4 regions of the Pseudomonas artemisiae genome follow, and region 2 is predicted to be linked to each of the others. Evidence: predicted binding sites of a transcription regulator. Region 2 holds the regulator's gene; each other region holds the start of a gene.
What was found. The regulator FliA, encoded in region 2, starts transcription of late flagellar genes. The targets are predictions, from matches to a motif close to CTAAAGTTTNNNNNNNNNNNGCCGNTAA.

Region 1 (4,564 bases), on a different contig from region 2:
GGCGGCGGCTGTTCTCCTTCGATATCGCGCTGGGCCTTCTTGGTCAACACGATGATGTCAATCCGCCGGTTCACCGGGTTCAACGGATTCTTGCGGTCGAATAGCGACGACGAGCCATAACCCACCACCCGGGCGATTTGCCCCTCAGGATAGCTGCCGGTCACCAAGGCGCGCCGAGCCGCGTTGGCACGGTTGGCAGACAGCTCCCAGTTGCCAAAATCCGCGCTGGCCGCGTACGGCTTGGCATCGGTGTGGCCACTGATGCTGACTTTGTTGGGTACTTCCTTGATGGTGTCAGCCATGGCTAACAGTATGTCTTCGAAGTACGACTTGAGCCGCGCGCTGCCCAGGTCGAACATTGGCCGGTTCTCGGCGTCCATGATCTGGATACGCAGGCCGTCCTGAGTGATCTCGAACAGGATCTGGTCCTTGAATTTCTGCAGCTGCGGGTTCTCGTCGACCTTGTTCTGCAACTCTTGCAACAGCAGCTCGAGGCGGTCTTTCTCGATCTTCTCCGCAATATTCTCCGCCTCGTTCGGGGTGACCTGGCTTTCAGCCTCGGGCCTGGGCGGGGCGTCCTTTGTTTCCGGATTGAGGGTGTGGTCCGGCGCCAGCTGTGGCGAGCCGCCCAGGTCGATCACATAAGGTGAGCCGCTTTCAGTAAAGCCGATCGGGTCCTTGAAATAGCCGGCAATAGCCAGCTTCTGCTCGGGGGTGGCTTCAGACAACAGCCACAGCACCAGGAAGAACGCCATCATCGCGGTAGCGAAGTCGGCGAAGGCAATTTTCCAGGCACCCCCATGGTGCCCGCCGCCAAAGCGCTTTACGCGCTTGACGATGATCGGCTGATTATTTTCCATGGCTTAGCGACCGCGCACTGCTTGTTCAAGCTCGGCGAAGCTAGGGCGGTGTGCTGGGTACAGCACCTTGCGCCCGAACTCTACCGCCAGGGTAGGCGGCATGCCGGAAGCCGAGGCCACCAGCGAAGCCTTGATAGCCTCGAATACGTTCATTTCTTCCTTGGCGTCGTGGCCCAAGGTAGTGGACAGCGGGCCGAAGAACCCATAAGCGGCGAGAATACCGAAGAAGGTACCGACCAGGGCCGCGCCCACGTGACCACCGATGGCTGCCTTATCGCCGTCACCAAGGGAAGCCATCGTCACTACGATACCCAATACCGCGGCCACGATACCGAAACCTGGTAAGCCGTCGGCGATGCCCTGCACGGCATGGGAAGGGTGCTCAAGCTCTTCTTTCATGCTCAGCAATTCCATGTCGAACAGGCCTTCAAGCTCATGGGGTGCCATGTTGCCTGAAGACATGATACGCAAGTAATCGCAAATGAATGCAGTCATGCGGGCATCATTGAGCACCGCAGGGTACTTGGCGAAAATCGGGCTGGCGGCGGCATCTTCGATATCGCCTTCAATGGCCATCATGCCTTCACGGCGGCTCTTGTTGAGGATTTCATAGATCAACCCCAGCACTTCAAGGTAGAAGGCGTGGGTAAACCGAGACTTGAACATCTTCAAGGATTTCTTGAGGACGTGCATGGTCATGTAGCCTGGGTTGGCCTGCAAGAACGCGCCAAGGCAAGCGCCCCCGATGATCAACACCTCGTAAGGCTGGATCAAGGCCGCGATTTTCCCGTGGGAAAGGACGTACCCGCCGAGAACACTCGCGAATACGACGATGATGCCGATAATTTTAGCCATAGGTCAGGAACACTTCGAAACGTGGAAAAACTGGCGCGGGGCCGTTTCAATCTCTGCTTCTACCTATCGGCAGACCCGCGCCAGACTATAGTGACCATTCGTTAAAAACTAGTTGAGCGAGCGCGCTTCCTTATGTCAGTAGTCAGGCAGCAGAACATCGAGGCATGGGTTAAGTCATTGGGTAACGTACGTATTCCGGTGCCAAGGGCGAGCCACGAACGCGTATGCGCCGTACTCAACGATAGCCGTAGTTCGCTGCGAGACATTGCTGAATGCATGCAAGGCAGTCCGGCGTTGGTGCTTAACGTGATACGTGAAGCCAACCTGCAAGCCAGCAACGCCCTCGTGGAACCCGCCGAAAGCTTGGAGATAGCACTGAACCGCTTGGGCCTCAAGCGCATTGGCGAACTATTGGCACGTGTACCGGCCCTTGAGCCTGCCGCGATCCCGTTGCCGTTGCGCCAACTGCAATTAGTGAGCCAGCACGCGACCCAACAAGCCAGCGGCTTTTTCGCCGCCCGTCTGGCCAGGCTATGGCAGGAAATCCATTGGGGCAGCCTGCTGTTCCTCGCCCCGCTGTGGCCGCTGGCGATGACCGAGCCGAAGTTGTTCGAAGAGTGGGACCTGCGGGTGCTGCATAAAGGCGAGAACCCCGCCCAGGTGGAGCGCGAGCTATTTGGAGTGCGCATACTGGACCTGTGCATGGCGCTGGCCGAGTACTGGCGGCTGCCGGCCTGGGTGCTGCAGGGTTACCGCGCCCTTACACTGGAGCGCCGCGCCTTGGCCAGGAGCTTGCTGATCGCCCGGCACGACCAAGATCCCCTTGACCAGCAGCGCCAGCTCGACGCCAACCCCGACCTGTACCGCTGGCTGAGCCAGCCGGCCATGACCGTGCTGTTGGCCAATGGGCTGGCCCTGGCGTGCGAACAGGGCTGGTACACCCCCCATGTGCTGCGCTGGCAACAGCTGCTGGCCCTTTATACTCAGGCGCCGCTGGAACAGGTTCAGCAGCAGACCCACACCCTGGCGGTCCAAAGCGCCCATGCTCATGCCGATCCGGAGCTATGGCACCCGGCGGTCGCCTTGCCCTGGCCGGCCGGAGAGCGGCGACTGCACGCCGGGTTGCTACCTATGCCTGGCCCTAGCCCTCAAGCCCTGGCGCTATGGCGGCGGCACTGCGCCACACTGCTGGCCGAGCCCAGTGCGTTCAACAACGCTTTGCACCTTACCGGCGTAGCCGTTGAAGCCCTGCAGGCCTGCGGCATGCGCCGTATTGCCTTGCTAATGGTCGATAAAGCTCAGGCCAATCTGCGCGTGCATCAGATCGCCGGGCTACCGAAGGTCGCCTCCGAGCTAAGCATGGCCCTGGCTCACGCACCGTTGCTGCAGCGTTTGGTGGAGCGCCCAGGTCAATTGCGTTTGACGCCACAGAACAACGCTTCGCTGTCACGGCTGATCCCAGCCAGCCTGCGGGTAATGTTTCGCGGCGAGCATTTGCTGCTGCGCTCCATTGCCAGCCAAAATCGAGTGTTGATGCTGTTGCTGGCTGACCAAGGCGGCTTGCCCATGGCCGAGACCAGCGTGCAAGCCTTTACCAAAACTTCGCAGTGCATCGAGCGTGCGCTCGTGGCCTTCAGTAACCGCAGGCAGTAGTGGTTGCGTTACAATCTTGCTTTGATCAAACCGTGGAGCGTACTCATGGCTGATTTCTCCGGCCTTGGGCTGGTCATCGAACCCTCCGACCTAGTGCCTAGGCTGCACGCGCCGGGTGTGGTGGTGGTCGACCTCACCAGCCAGGCACGTTATAGCGCTGGGCATATACCCGGCGCCCGTTTCGTTGCACCGGCCCGCACTCAACTAGGTACCCCGCCAGCGCCTGGCCTGCTGCCCGATATCCAAGCGCTGCGTGAGCTGTTCGGCGAACTGGGCCATGGCCCGAACGTGACCTACGTGGTGTACGACGACGAAGGTGGTGGCTGGGCCGGTCGATTTATCTGGCTGCTGGACGTTATCGGCCACAGCCGCTATCACTACCTCAATGGCGGCCTGTTGGCCTGGCAGGCCGAGGGTCTTGAATTGAGTACCGATGTGCCCGCGCCGTTGTCGGGGGAGGCGTCCATTACTCTGCACGAAGGCCCAACCGCTACCCTCGATTACCTGCGCGAGCGCCTGGGCGCGCCAGACCTGGCCATCTGGGATGCCCGGGGGCCCTTGGAATACTCCGGGGAGAAACGCGTGGCGGCACGTGGCGGGCACATTCCCGGGGCGGTTAACTTCGAATGGACAGCAGGCATGGACCCCTCGCGCGCGTTGCGCTTGCGCCAGGACCTCCCGCAAGTGCTTGAAGCGCTAGGGATTACCCCCGATAAAGAAATTATCACTCACTGCCAGACCCACCACCGGTCTGGCTTCACTTATCTGGCCGCCAAGGCGCTGGGCTACCCGCGGGTCAAAGCCTATGCCGGGTCTTGGGGTGAGTGGGGCAATTCACCCGACACCCCTGTCGAAGTCTAAAGGGCTATCCATGAAAGATCGCTTGTTCATCCTCTCTCAGTATCTGCTGCCTCACCATTTGCTGTCGCGGCTGGCTGGCTGCGTGGCCGAGTGCCGCGCCCGCTGGTTGAAAAACGCCTTCACTACCTGGTTCGTGCGTCACTTCAACGTGGACATGAGCGAGGCCCAAGTCGAAGACCATACGGCTTACGAACACTTCAACGCCTTCTTCACCCGCGCCTTGAAGCCAGATGCACGCCCGCTGGACCCAACCCCAGGCGCCATCCTCTGCCCAGCCGACGGTGCCATTAGCCAGATGGGCCCAATCGAGCATGGCCGGGTTTTCCAGGCTAAAG
Region 2 (4,564 bases):
GCCGAAGCTCATGTGGGTGCTCCCTGGGGTTCTTAGAAATGACATCCGGCCTGGATGGCGCGCGTTAGCACCTGTTCGACGAACCTGCTAAACCCGCGTCAGAAGCCCAGGCTGGAAAGCAGATCGTCCACATCGTCCTGACCGGATACGACGTCTTCACGCTTATCGGCATGGATCTGCGGACCTTCACCCCGAGAGGTGTCTTTTTCAGGATTTTTTTCCTGACGCATGCTTTCGGCGTCGTGCTCGATGCCCGCGAACCGGTCTACCTGGCTGGCCATGAGCACCAGCTTGAGCAGGTTAGATTCCACGTCGGTGACCAGGGTCGTCACCCGCTTGATCACCTGGCCGGTGAGGTCCTGGTAATCCTGGGCAAGCAAAATATCATTGAGATGAGAAGAGAGCGCGCTGGCGTCGCTTTCACTGCGCGCCAAAAAGCCATCCACGCGCTTGACCAGTTCGCGAAACTCATCGGCCTGCACTTCGCGGCGCATGAACCGCTGCCAATCGGCACGCAGTGCCTTGGCGTCTTCTTCCAACCCATGGACCACCGGCGTGCTTTGCTCTACCAGGTCCATGGTGCGGTTGGCGGCGTTTTCCGTCAGGCGCACTACGTAGTCCAGGCGCTCGGTAGCGTCGGTAATCTGCGACACCTCCTCGGCCTTGGGAGACCGTGGGTCGATCTGGAAATTGACGATGGCGCTGTGCAGCTCGCGGGTCAGCTTGCCCACTTCCTGGTACAGGCCACGATCCCGGGTCTGGTTAAGCTCGTGAATCAGCTGCACCGCTTCGCCAAACTGGCCTTTTTCAAGGCTGTCGACCAATCGGCGGGCATGGGTTTTCAGGGTGTTTTCAAACTCACCCAACGGCAGATTTCTGGACTCCATAGCGCCCCCTGGCGGCCTTAGCTGTTCACGCGTTCGAAGATTTTTTCAATCTTCTCTTTAAGGACCTGTGCGGTGAATGGCTTGACCACATAACCGTTGACCCCGGCCTGGGCCGCTTCGATGATCTGCTCGCGCTTGGCTTCGGCGGTGACCATTAGCACGGGAAGGTGCTTGAGGCGGTCATCGGCACGGACCTGGCGCAGCAGGTCGATGCCTGTCATGCCTGGCATGTTCCAGTCGGTGACCAGGAAATCGAAACTGCCGTTTAGCAGCATCGGCAAAGCAGTGACGCCATCGTCGGCTTCGGAGGTATTCGTAAAGCCCAGATCGCGCAGCAGGTTTTTAATGATCCGCCGCATCGTCGAGAAATCGTCAACGATGAGGATTTTCATGTTCTTGTCCAAGTAGACCTCCAAGCAGTCTCAAACACGCCCGCTCCGGGACGCGCAATCAATCGAATTCGTTATGTATGCGCTACACCCCGCAACAAGAGGGCCTGCCCGCGACCAGCCACAACGCCAAAGCGAAGACCATCGCGAGCAAGCCCTACTGTCACGGCACTGTTTACCGCGCGGCGGCCCGCCATTCGCCAAGGCGGCTGCGCAAGCGCGCGGCGCATTGGCTGTGTAGCTGGCTCACCCGGGACTCACTCACCCCAAGCACTTCGCCGATTTCCTTGAGGTTAAGCTCCTCGTCGTAATACAACGCCAGCACCAGGCGTTCACGTTCCGGCAAGTTGGCGATGGCGTCGGCCAAGGCTGTTTGGAAGCGCTCGTCCTCCAGGCCTCGGGCCGGTTCGCCACTACCACTGGCGCCGTGTTCGTGCAGCCCTTCATGCTCGCCGTCCTGAAGCAGGTCGTCAAAGCTGAACAGGCGGCTGCCCAGTGTGTCATTGAGGATCGAATAATATTCATCGATCTTCATGTTGAGTTCGGCAGCAACCTCGTGATCTTTAGCGTCACGCCCGGTTCGCGCTTCAATCTTTCTGATTGCCTCACTCACGGTGCGGGTATTGCGGTGTACCGAGCGCGGTGCCCAGTCGCCTTTACGTACTTCATCGAGCATGGCGCCGCGAATTCGAATGCCGGCGTAGGTTTCGAAACTGGCCCCTTTGCTGGAATCGTATTTGTTGGCGACCTCCAGCAGCCCGATCATTCCCGCTTGGATCAAGTCCTCCACCTGAACGCTGGCCGGTAGCCGTGCCAGTAGGTGGTAGGCGATCCGCTTGACCAAAGGGGCATAGCGCTCGATCAGTTCATGCTGCTGCGATTGCCGAGAAGCATTGTTGTACATCCGGTATCCACTGGCGCTCATGAGACAGGCCCCGCACTGGTTTGCTGTACCAAACGTTCGACGAAGAATTCCAAGTGCCCCCGCGGGTTGGCGGGCAGCGGCCAGGTATCCACCTTCTGGGCGATGGCCTTGAAGGCCAGAGCGCATTTCGAGCGTGGGAAGGCTTCGTACACAGCGCGTTGCTTCTGTACGGCCTTGCGCACGGTTTCGTCATACGGCACCGCGCCCACATATTGGAGGGCGACGTCCAGAAAGCGGTCCGTCACCTTGGTCAGTTTGGCAAACAGGTTCCGCCCTTCCTGAGGGCTTTGAGCCATGTTGGCCAGTACACGGAAGCGGTTCATGCCGTAGTCACGGTTAAGCAGCTTGATCAGCGCGTAAGCGTCGGTGATGGAGGTAGGTTCATCGCACACCACCAGCAACACTTCCTGGGCCGCACGGACAAAGCTGACGACCGAATCACCAATCCCGGCCGCGGTATCGATCACCAGCACATCCAGGTTGTCACCGATTTCGCTAAAGGCCTGGATCAGCCCGGCATGCTGCGCGGGGGTCAGGTGCACCATGGTCTGGGTACCGGAGGCCGCGGGCACGATGCGAATGCCGCCCGGGCCCTGCAACAGCACGTCGCGCAGATCGCAGCGGCCCTCGATCACGTCGGCCAGGGTGCGTTTAGGGGTAAGGCCCAGCAGCACATCGACGTTGGCCAGGCCCAGGTCAGCGTCCAGCAGCATCACCCGCCGGCCGAGTTCGGCCAATGCCAATGAGAGGTTCACTGACACGTTTGTCTTGCCGACGCCGCCTTTGCCGCCGGTCACCGCAATCACCTGTACGGGATGCATGCTGCCCATTCGTTTTTTACCTTGTCACTGAGACGCTGGCTACACCACCGCCGGGCCGCCCTTGTGGCGAACCGGCACGACAACACCGTTGCACACCTAAGTGCTTCGACGGCTTGCCGCGCGTGATGCAGGTAGGTTTCAAACCATTCAGCAAGCCCTTTGGCCTGCTGTCGCGCAACCACTTGCGCATGCATTCATTCATTGTCATGCCCTCAACCCGCGCGCTTGCTAGGGCTGTGATACAGGTCGGCGAACATGTCGGCCATGGCCTCCTCGCTCGGCTCTTCCTGCATCTGGACGTTCACCGCGCGGCTCACCAACTGGTGCTTGCGGGGCAGGTGAAGGTCGTCTGGAATACGTGGGCCATCGGTAAGGTACGCCACCGGTAGCTCATGGCTGATGGCCAAGCTCAATACCTCACCCAGGCTCGCCGTTTCGTCAAGCTTGGTGAGGATACAGCCTGCGAGCCCACAGCGCTTGTAACTATGGTACGCGGCCGTTAATACCTGTTTCTGGCTGGTAGTGGCCAGCACCAAGTAATTGCGCGCCCGAATGCCCCGCCCGGCCAGGCTTTCAAGTTGCAGCTTAAGGGCCGGATCGCTGGCTTGCAGGCCAGCGGTATCGATCAGTACCACGCGTTTGCGCAGTAGCGGCTCCAAGGCTTGAGCCAGGGATTGGCCTGGGTCGACGTGAGTCACTGAAACGTTAAGGATGCGGCCCAGGGTTTTGAGCTGTTCCTGGGCGCCGATGCGGAAGCTGTCCATGCTCACCAGGGCAATGTTCTGCGCGCCGTACTTGAGTACATAGCGCGCCGCCATCTTGGCCAGGGTGGTGGTTTTACCCATGCCTGCCGGCCCAACCACGGAAATAATCCCGCCCTCTTCCAGAGGCTCCAGGTCTGGGGTGGAAATCATCCGCGCCAGGTGAGCCAGCAACATGCGCCACGCATGGCGGGGCTCATCAATGTCCCCCACCTGTGCCAGGAGGTCCCGGGCAATGGGGCCAGACAGGCCAATGCGTTGCATCTTGCGCCACAGCGTAGCTTGCTCGGGGCGGCTACCTTGCAACTGAGTCCAGGCCAGGGAACCGAGCTGGACTTCCAGTAGCTCGCGCAGGCCCGAAAGCTCGGAGCGCATGGAGTCGAACAGGCGTTGGTCCACGGCGGCAGGTGCGGGTGCCGCGAGCGCGGCAGGCACACGGGGTGCTTCGTCGAGGGTGGGTTCGATCAAAGGCTCGGCGGCGGTCAGGGGGAGGCCTGCGAACAGCTGGCGGTTGTTCACGCCATCGGTGTTGCCACGGGTGTCCAGCTCAGCCTGGGCCGAGACGATACGCGACTGCGTCTTGCGCAGCTCGTCTTCGAGTTCGATGTTAGGCACCCGAGGCGCCAGCGCCGACAGCTTGTAATCCAGCGCAGCGGTGAGCTCCACGCCGCCTGCGATCCGGCGGTTACCGATAATCGCAGCGTCAGCGCCCAGTTCGTCACGTACCAATTTCATGGCTTGACGCATATCCGCGGCGAAAAAACGCTTCACTTGCATATCC
Region 3 (4,564 bases), on a different contig from region 2:
TCAGTCGTGACCACAATGCGCTTGTGCGCATCGTTCATATACAGCGTGCCCTTGGCGCCCGCGGTACCGGTGCTGGCATTCCCCGGCGGCAAAGGCTCGCTCTTATAGCCTGTGGGTAGCGTGAAGCGCAGCGCGCCCTTGAGCAAGGACACTGCAACGCCTTGGGCGGGCTGATGCTTGGTCGGGGCGTGTTTGGCAGGCGTGGCCGCCTGGGCGACCGGCACAGGCGCGCACAGGGCAATCACGCACAGCGGCCAAGTGAGCGAGCGGGGCACGAGCATTAGATAACCGTCCTATAACAATAGAAAGATGCCGCCCAACCTAGGCGCGTTGGATGCCATCAAGGTGTGTGGAAGTAAGCCTGGCTTGTGCTTAACCGGCTGCGGGACTGCCGCTTATCCTTCCGATGTATGGCCTGAACTGCCTGCCTCGGCCCGGCTCAACAGTTCATGACGCTCGCCCTTGGCAGGCTTGCCACTTGGGCGCTGGGTTCACTTCACTTCAACCCATGGAGAGCAGTTACCCATGACGGCCCATATCATTCACTTTACCGCGTCCATCAACGCCACTTCCACCGGCGAGCTTATCGAAAAGTGCTCACTGGCCACCCAAAAGGGCGCCTCTAAGATCGTTATCAAGATCGCGACCATGGGTGGGGAGTGCAGCTACGGATTCTCGCTCTATAACTTCCTGACCGCCCTGCCGGTGCCCGTACATACCCATAACCTGGGCACCGTAGAGTCCATGGGCAATATTATTTTCCTGGCCGGCGAGCAGCGTACGGCCTGCAAGCACAGTAAGTTCTTGTTCCACCCGTTTCACTGGAACCTGCACGGCTCCGTGGACCACGCGCGGATGTCCGAATACGCCATGAGCCTGGATTACGACCTGGAGTTGTATTCGCGCATCGTGGAGGAGCGCACCCAGGGTGCCAGGGCTCCCTTGGATGTGTCCCAGTGCTTGATCGCCGCGCCGCGTATCCTAGACCCTGGTCAGGCCCAGAGCGCGGGCCTGATTCACAGAATCGACGCGCTACCCATGCCGGTCGATGCCGTCAGTTACAGCGTCCATGGGTAAGGCCGCTTAATCCATCGCCTGAGCCATCAGCGCTTGTACTTCGTTGCGGGTAGGGGAATAGGCGCCAGGGTGGCTACAGGACACTGACGCGCAGGCCGCCGCGAACCTCAAGCGGTGGTGTGGGTCGGTGATGCCCAACAGCGCGGAGGCCAGCCAGCCCGCCATGCTGGCATCGCCCGCGCCTACGGTATCCGCCACTGTGACCGGAATCGCAGGTTGCTCGAAGGTGGCCTGTGGCGTATAGAGCACCAGCCCGCGCTCGCCCTGGGTGAACAGTATGTCTGCCTGCGGGTTGAGGTAGCGCAGTTCCTTCAGGGCCTGCTGCTCATCCAGGCCGGGGTAGATATGCCGAAGGTCTTCGTCGGACAGCTTGATGGTGGTGGCGAGCCTGGCGAGGGTAGGGAAGGTGTGTTCCCGGTAATGGTCGGTCATCAGGTTACGCCAGTTAGGGTCGTAGCTGATGGCCTTGCCTGCGGCCTTGGCGTGTTTCGCGGTGTCTACCAACAGGGAAGCTAAAGGCTCCCGGGCCAGGCTGATACAGCTGAAATGGCACAGCTCCACCTCGTTTAACCAGCCTTCGGGTAATTGCCCGAGGTCGAAACCCAGGTCCGCTTCCCCCGCGAAGAAATACCGCGGTGGCGCGCTGGACGGCACGATAGCCACTAGAGGGTCGGCGTTTACGCGTTGTATAAACCGAATGTCCAGGCCAGCAGCCCTGGATTTCTCGGCGATTTCTTCACCCAATGAGTCCTGGCTGATAGCGCCGCCGAATGCGCTTGATACCCCAAGTTGGCTAAGGGTACGCGCAACGTTCCAAGGCGCGCCCCCTGGATAGCCCCGCCAGTGGCCAGGGGTGGTTTGCACGATATCCGTTAGCGCTTCGCCGAATACCACGACACGGGGCAGGGGCATGCAGAAAATCCTTATTGTTAGAGGGTACGTAGGGCAGCACTGGCGCGGGCAACAAGCGGCCCGTGTAAAGGTCACGTTGAGGCGCAGCATACCCAGCGGCCAAGTGCCTGACCAGCACGGTGCTGGCCTAGGGCCGATACTTTTTTGCCCTGGCAGAGGCCAGCGATAGGCGCCGCTGACTCAAGCTAAGGGATAAGTGGTCGATACGCTTGTTTGAGCGGACAACCCTACCCGTACTGGCTCACGAGGTCATTATGCTTTTACGTAACTGGAAAGTGGCTCCACGCGCTGCCTTCGGCTTTGGCTTGATCGCATTGATGGTAGGTTTCCTGGGCCTGTTTTCATTGAACAAGATGGCCAGTATCCGCGAGCGGGCGGTGATCATCGAAACCAATTGGGTGCCGAGTATTCGCCTGGTCGATACCATCCGGGAAAACATGCTGCGGGTTCGCACCATTTCCCTGCGCATGGCGCTGGATCCTGATCTGAAGAACATCGACACCTACATGAGCCAGTACGAGGTACGTAACAAGGCGTTGATGGAAAACCTCAAGGCCTTTGAGGCGTTTATCGACACGCCTGAAGAACAGACCCTGTATCGTCAGTTCAGCAACGATTTTCACGCCTACCAAAAGGGCATGGCCGACTCGTTCGTGCTAGCCCGTACCGGCGATAGAGACGCGCTCAACAAGCTGCTGCTGGTAGATATGAAACCCGTGGTCGATGGCACCGGCGCGCAGTTGGCGGCCATGGGCGAGCTATACGGAAAAGGCATTGAGGGTGAGGGTAAAGCGTCCACCGAGCAGTATGCCCGCTCTCAGTGGGTAGTAAGCCTGGTGATCGCCCTGGCCGCCGTGGTCACTATTGTCCTGGCCTGGTTGCTGACCCGCAGCATTGTGTTGCCACTTAGAAGCGCCGTGCAAACTGCCTGCAATGTGGCTGAGGGCGACCTGACCAAAAGCATCGAAGTGCAGGGGCGCGATGAAGTAAGCCAATTGCAACTGTCCCTCGCCCAGATGCAGCAAAGGCTGCGCGAAACCCTGGGCGAGATATCCGGCTCCTCGACCCAGCTTGCCGCCGCCGCAGAGGAACTCAACGCGGTAACCGAGCAAGCCGGGCAAGGGTTACAGCGACAGAACGATGAAATCGAACAGGCCGCCACGGCGGTAAACGAGATGAGCGCCGCGGTAGACGAAGTCGCCCGCAACGCGGTCTCCACGTCGGAAGCCTCCAAGGCCTCTAATCAGGCCGCCCAAATGGGGCAAACCAAGGTGTCATCAACCATTGATGCGATCGCGCAGTTGTCCACCGGAGTGGAAAGCACCTCCACGCTGGTGCAGGCACTGGCCAGGCAGTCCCAAGACATCGGCAAGGTGTTAGATGTGATTCGGGCAATCGCTGAGCAAACCAACCTGTTGGCCTTGAACGCGGCTATCGAGGCAGCTCGGGCGGGGGAGTCTGGCCGAGGCTTCGCAGTGGTGGCGGACGAGGTGCGGGCATTGGCGCATCGCACCCAGAATTCGACCCAGGAAATCGAGCAAATGGTCACCAGCATGCGCAGCGGTGCTAGCCAGGCCCTGATGTCTATCGAAAGCAGCACCGCCCGCGCCCAGCAAACTCAGGAAATGGCCAAGAGCGCTGGCACCGCGCTTGAGGCGATCACGTCGGGAATCAGCGAGATGTACGAACGCAACCTGGTGATCGCCAGCGCCGCCGAGCAACAGGCCCAAGTGGCGCGGGAAGTTGACCGCAACCTGGTCAACATCCGCGACCTCTCGGTACAGACAGCCGCCGGTGCCCACGAAACCAGCGCGTCCAGCCATGAGCTGGCGCGGCTGGCCGCAGACCTTAACCGCTTGGTATCTCGATTTAGTTTGTAGGGTAAGGGGAGTGACGGTGCTGTGAATCAAGCATGACGCTCTCTTGCTCAATCCCAGCTCAACGCCCCACCGGTTTGGTACTCGATCACGCGGGTTTCGAAGAAGTTTTTCTCTTTTTTCAAGTCCATGATCTCGCTCATCCAAGGGAAGGGGTTGGTGGTGCCTGGGTACTCTTCCTTCAGGCCGATCTGGGACAGGCGGCGGTTGGCGATGAACTTGAGGTAGTCCTCCATCATGGCCGCGTTCATGCCCAACACGCCGCGGGGCATGGTGTCTCGCGCGTATTCGATTTCCAGCTGGGTGCCCTGAAGGATCATCTGGGTGGCCTCTTCCTTGAGGTCGGCATCCCACAGGTGCGGGTTCTCGATCTTGATCTGGTTGATCACGTCGATACCGAAGTTCAGGTGCATGGATTCATCGCGCAGAATGTATTGGAACTGCTCGGCCACGCCGGTCATCTTGTTGCGTCGGCCCATGGAGAGGATCTGGGTGAAGCCGCAATAGAAGAAAATACCTTCAAGTACGCAGTAGTAGGCGATCAGGTTGCGCAGCAGCTCTTTATCGGTTTCCACGGTGCCGGTGTTGAACTGCGGATCGGAAATGGCGCGGGTGTACTTCAGGCCCCAGGCGGCTTTTTTGGCGACCGATGGGATCTCGTGGTACATGTTGAAGATCTCGCCTTCATCCATGCCCAG
Region 4 (4,564 bases), on a different contig from region 2:
CGGGCACATTCACCTGCCCGAACGCTGCCCTAACCTGTGCTTCGGCGGCGCCAAGGGCAACCGCCTGTTTATGGCCAGCTCACACTCAGTGTACGCGCTGTATGTGAACACCCACGACGCTACCTTCAACCAAGGCTAGCCAGCGCCCGTTGCATATGGGTGGTTTGCCACTGCGGGTCAGGGTCTATCAGGGTTACCTCGAAGCCCTGGCGTTGCCAGAACCGCACCGCGCCGGGCAGGAACGGGTGGGTATGCAGGTACAGCACCTGCACCCCATCCGTTACCGCCTGGGCCTGCAACGCGCTCAATAGCTGCTGCGCCACGCCAGCCCTGCGATAGGCCGGCAGCACGAACAAACGTACGATCTCCACCACCTTCAGGCCTGGGTAAGGCAAGGCCGGGAAGCGCCGGTCATACGGCAGGTAGCCGATGACCCCCACTACACGCTCCTGATCGCGGGCTATCCGCAAGCGCCCTTCGCCGCGCAGGTATACCTGCGCGAAGGCTGCCAAGTCGGCCGGGACAGGCGTGCCTGTAAGTTGGGGGAAGGTGATTGCTCGCGCCGCTAGCAGGAACTGTAGCACCTCGTCGGTCGAGTCGGGGTGGGGGCTTTCAATGCTAACGGGGCCAATCACGGGGCGTTCCTGTAGGGCTGGGTGGGCGCCCAGTGTAGGCTCGCCCGCCGTGCATTTATAACCCCTTGTTCCTGGCCTGCTAGACCTTGAAGTTTTTCACCAGGCCGCCCAGGTCGCTGGCCAACCGCGCCAGTTCCTGGCTGGCGCTATGGGTTTGCTCGGCGCCAGCAGAGGTGCGGATGGACAGGTCGCGGATGCGCACCAGGTTCTGGTCCACTTCACGGGCCACTTTTGCCTGTTCCTCGGCGGCGCTGGCGATGACCCTATTGCGCTCGTCGATGCCAGCCACCGCCTGGGAGATGATCCGCAGCGCTTCGTTGGCTTCCCGGGCCTGGGCCTGGGTCGAGCGGGCCTGATCGGCGCTGGTGAGCAATGCGTCCACGGTTTGGGTAGTGCCCACCTGGATGGTACCGATCATGGCTTCGATCTCACGGGTGGACTCACCGGTGCGGTGCGCCAAGGAGCGTACTTCGTCGGCTACCACGGCAAAGCCACGGCCGGCTTCACCGGCGCGGGCAGCTTCAATGGCGGCATTGAGCGCCAACAGGTTGGTTTGGTCGGCCACGGCGCGGATCACATCCAACACCTTGCTGATGCTATGGGTTTGCTCGGCCAACTGAGTGGCTTGGCCAGAGGCGTCCAGTACGTTATCGGTCAGTGTGCCGATGGCGCCGAGGGTCGCGTCCAGCTCCGCCTGGCCGGTGCGGGCCGAATCACTGGCAATGCGCGAATCCGCCGACGCCGACACGGCATTGGACGCCACCTCTTCCACGGCTTGGGTCATTTCAGTCACGGCAGTGGCGGCCATTTCGATTTCCTGGTTCTGTTGACCCAGGCCACTGGCGCTTTCGCTCATGACCGCGCTCATTTCCTCGCTGGCCGAGGCCAGTTGCTGGGCAGAGTTACTGATCTGGTCCAGGGTGCTGCGCAACGTGGCCTGCATGGCCGCCATGGCACCGAGCAACTGGGCGGGCTCGTCCTTGCCAGAGGCATCCAGGGTACCTGTAAGGTCGCCCCCGGCGATGCGCCGCGCCGCTGCCACCGCGGTTTGGATTGGGCCGGTAAGGCTACGGGTCATGCCCCAGGACAGCAGGATGGTCAGGCCCAGGGCAATAAGAATGGTCACGATGATCACGTTGCGGGTTTCAACGTAGATCGCGCTGCCAAGGGCGTCATGAGCCTTGGATTCGGCCAGGTTCTGCTCGCGCAGCGCGTTGGCCAGCTCGTACATCTTGCGACCGTCCACGGCCATGCCCTGGCTCACCAAGTCGCGCGCGCCCTCCATGTCCCCGGTGCTTACCATGGCGGCTATCCGGTCGGCGCCATCGGCGTAACTTTTGTACACCCGGCGCAACTCTTCGAAATTGGCCCGCTCACTGTCGGGGCCGACCATGGGCTGGTATTGAACAAGCAGGTCTTCTACCAGCCCACCCATTTTATGGATGCCCTCTTGGGTTTGCGCAACGGTTGCTGGCACGGCGATCATTCGAAGCACTTCGATACGCACCCTGGTCAACTGTAAGGCGAGGGCGTTACTGGCGAGGATGCCAGGGATATTCTCGGTAGAGAGGTACTGGGCCTCGGTATGCATCTTCGAGGCCTGGTACAGGCTTGACAGGCCGAGTACGGCGACAATCGCAGAAATTAAGCCAAAGCAGAGAATGCTGCGTTTGGCGATATTCAGAGCGCGTAGGTTCATAGGTAAGCAGTCCGTTGGGGCGGTGCTAACAGCACCCAGAGTTCACCCTAACGGCTGCAAAGGCCAAATCTTGAGCGCAACGCCTGGCGTGCACGGCCACTGCCCACCTGTGAACGCTCAACCGCCCAGGGTCGCGGCGCCTGCCTTGGCCACTTGTGCGTCTTGGTCGGCCTTTACACCCGACACCCCTACCGCGCCCACCACCTGACCCTCGAACAGGATTGGCACGCCCCCTTCAAGGGAGGTGAGCAATGGCGCGCTTAGGAATGCACTGCGCCCACCATTGACCATGTCTTCATAGCCTTTGGTTTCACGCCGCCCCAAGGCCGCGCTACGGGCTTTTTCAGTAGCAATGTACGAAGCGATGGGGCTTGCCCCGTCCAGGCGCAAAAAAGCCAGGGGGTGACCACCGTCGTCTACCACGGCGATGGCGACCGCCCAACCCTGGGCCTGGGCATGGGTGCTGGCGGCAGTGAGGATTTGCTGGGCTTCGAGTTGCCCTAGTACGGCTTTGGTTTCCATGGACAGGTGCTCACGGCGAAATAAAGAACGTTAAGGTACAGCCTACACCGCTGCGGTGACGATGATTTCCACCAGCAGGTCAGGGTCGTCGAAGGCGACTTGGCAGGTGGCGCGAGCCGGGCGCCCAGCGTCACCCAGCCACTGGGACCACTGTGCATTCATTGCCTCCAGGTCACGGGCCATCTGGGCCATCCATATGTGTACCGAGAGCAACCGGCTGCGGTCGGTGCCTGCTTGTTCGAGCAACTCGTCGATACGGGCCAGCACTTGCGCCGTTTGCCCTGCCGCGTCCTGAGTGCAATCGGCAGGCGCCACCCCAGCCAGCCACGCGACGTTATTGTGAACCACCACCCGACTCAAGCGGGCGTTGGGTTGGTGACGGGTAATCTCGGTCATGGGGGTAATACCTCATTAAGGTGACTGGAAAGGTGATTGCTCACTGGCCAATTCGGCCAGGGTGATTGGGGTAAGCGGTGGGCGGATACGGTAATAGCCCACCTGTGCCGGGCTAAGGCCGTGGGCATCGGCCAGCAGGCGGGTGACGCTCAGGCCGCATTGGCGCCCCTGGCACGGGCCCATGCCGCAGCGCCCGTAGGCCTTGGCTTGATTCGGGCCCAGGCAGCCCAAAGCGGCGTAGTGGCGAACGTCTCCGGCGGTGACCTCCTCACAGCGGCAGACAATGGTGCGGTCGGCCGGTGCCAGGTACGCCGGGCGCGGCGCGTACACGGTATCGAGAAAAGCCCGTGCGCTACGCTGCCGTGCCAGGCGTTGCCGCCATGGCTTGGCCTGGGCTGTAGCCGCACGGGCACTGAGTCGCCCCAGCGCCTGGGCAATGCCAATGGCCACCACGCGCCCCTGCAGTTCGGCGACCTGCGCGCCTTCGATGCCAGCGCCGTCGCCAGCCACGAAACAGCCCGCTACGCTCAGTTCGCCCCACAGGTTTTGCTCGGCTACCCAGCACTGCTGGCGCTCATCCCAACGGTGAGTGGCCTGCAAGGCCTGGGTCGGCTGGGTATTGGGCACTACGCCTTGGTGCAGCAGAATCAGGCGGCTAGCCACCTGATGCTCGCGCCCTGCGCTGAAAAACCGCAGGCCTTCGGCATGGTTCTGGCCGTCGATACGCAAATCGCTGGCCGCCAGGTACCAGGGAACCCTGGCTCGGCGTATGGCTTGCAACAAACCAAGGCCCTTCAAGAGTTGTCGGGCATTCCCCAACGCCTGGGGCAAGTAACGCAACGCCTTGAAGCCATCGTCGGTAGTGGCGGTGTCTACCAGCGCCGCGATGTCTACCCCAGCGCGCAGGTATTGCCAGGCCAGCAGGTACAGCAGTGGGCCGCTGCCGGCCAACGTTACAGGGCTTGCCGGAATCAGCCCGGCACCTTTTAGCTGAATTTGCGCGGCGCCTGCGGTCATTACCCCAGGCAGTGTCCAGCCCGGCAGTGGCATGGGCCGTTCATACGCGCCGCAGCACAGCAATACCGCCTGAGCCTGAACGCGATAGGCCTGGCCAGCGGCGCGGTAGTGCACCTCGCGCTGCGCGGTGACCAGCCATACCGAAGCCTGGGGCACATAGGCCACGCCACTGGCCAGGAAGGCCTCTACCCTCGCTGCCCCGGCTTGGTAGTCCGGCCCCAGCACCTTGGCCCGTTCTTCAGGCGCAAGGTGGGCGCCACGGTAGATTTGCCCTCCAGGGTGAGGCTGCTCGTCC

Region 1: a site for FliA is predicted at 1,779-1,806, ahead of motA (flagellar motor stator protein MotA). Genes of this name have one in related genera too.
Region 3: a site for FliA is predicted at 2,169-2,196, ahead of ACWKV4_RS07840 (methyl-accepting chemotaxis protein). Genes of this name have one in related genera too.
Region 4: a site for FliA is predicted at 2,382-2,409, ahead of ACWKV4_RS09860 (methyl-accepting chemotaxis protein). Genes of this name have one in related genera too.

What each region holds. Positions count from the first base shown of each region.
Region 1 covers NZ_JBSKHS010000020.1:332-4,895, forward strand. Annotated here, with positions in the region: gene motB (flagellar motor protein MotB) at 1-860, opposite strand, end outside; gene motA (flagellar motor stator protein MotA) at 864-1,715, opposite strand; gene ACWKV4_RS18410 (HDOD domain-containing protein) at 1,848-3,368, shown strand; gene ACWKV4_RS18415 (rhodanese-like domain-containing protein) at 3,414-4,229, shown strand; gene asd (archaetidylserine decarboxylase) at 4,240-4,564, shown strand, end outside.
Region 2 covers NZ_JBSKHS010000009.1:27,396-31,959, reverse strand. Annotated here, with positions in the region: gene ACWKV4_RS12185 (chemotaxis protein CheA) at 1-12, opposite strand, end outside; gene ACWKV4_RS12180 (protein phosphatase CheZ) at 99-887, opposite strand; gene ACWKV4_RS12175 (chemotaxis response regulator CheY) at 905-1,279, opposite strand; gene fliA (RNA polymerase sigma factor FliA) at 1,452-2,201, opposite strand; gene fleN (flagellar synthesis regulator FleN) at 2,198-3,031, opposite strand; gene flhF (flagellar biosynthesis GTPase FlhF) at 3,235-4,560, opposite strand.
Region 3 covers NZ_JBSKHS010000005.1:64,341-68,904, reverse strand. Annotated here, with positions in the region: gene ACWKV4_RS07855 (hypothetical protein) at 1-281, opposite strand, end outside; gene ACWKV4_RS07850 (ATP-dependent Clp protease proteolytic subunit) at 526-1,077, shown strand; gene ACWKV4_RS07845 (carbohydrate kinase family protein) at 1,084-1,989, opposite strand; gene ACWKV4_RS07840 (methyl-accepting chemotaxis protein) at 2,244-3,869, shown strand; gene ACWKV4_RS07835 (ribonucleotide-diphosphate reductase subunit beta) at 3,917-4,564, opposite strand, start outside.
Region 4 covers NZ_JBSKHS010000006.1:171,724-176,287, reverse strand. Annotated here, with positions in the region: gene ACWKV4_RS09870 (SMP-30/gluconolactonase/LRE family protein) at 1-139, shown strand, start outside; gene ACWKV4_RS09865 (GNAT family N-acetyltransferase) at 126-635, opposite strand; gene ACWKV4_RS09860 (methyl-accepting chemotaxis protein) at 715-2,334, opposite strand; gene ACWKV4_RS09855 (heme-binding protein) at 2,452-2,856, opposite strand; gene ACWKV4_RS09850 (RidA family protein) at 2,899-3,252, opposite strand; gene ACWKV4_RS09845 (FAD/NAD(P)-dependent oxidoreductase) at 3,268-4,564, opposite strand, start outside.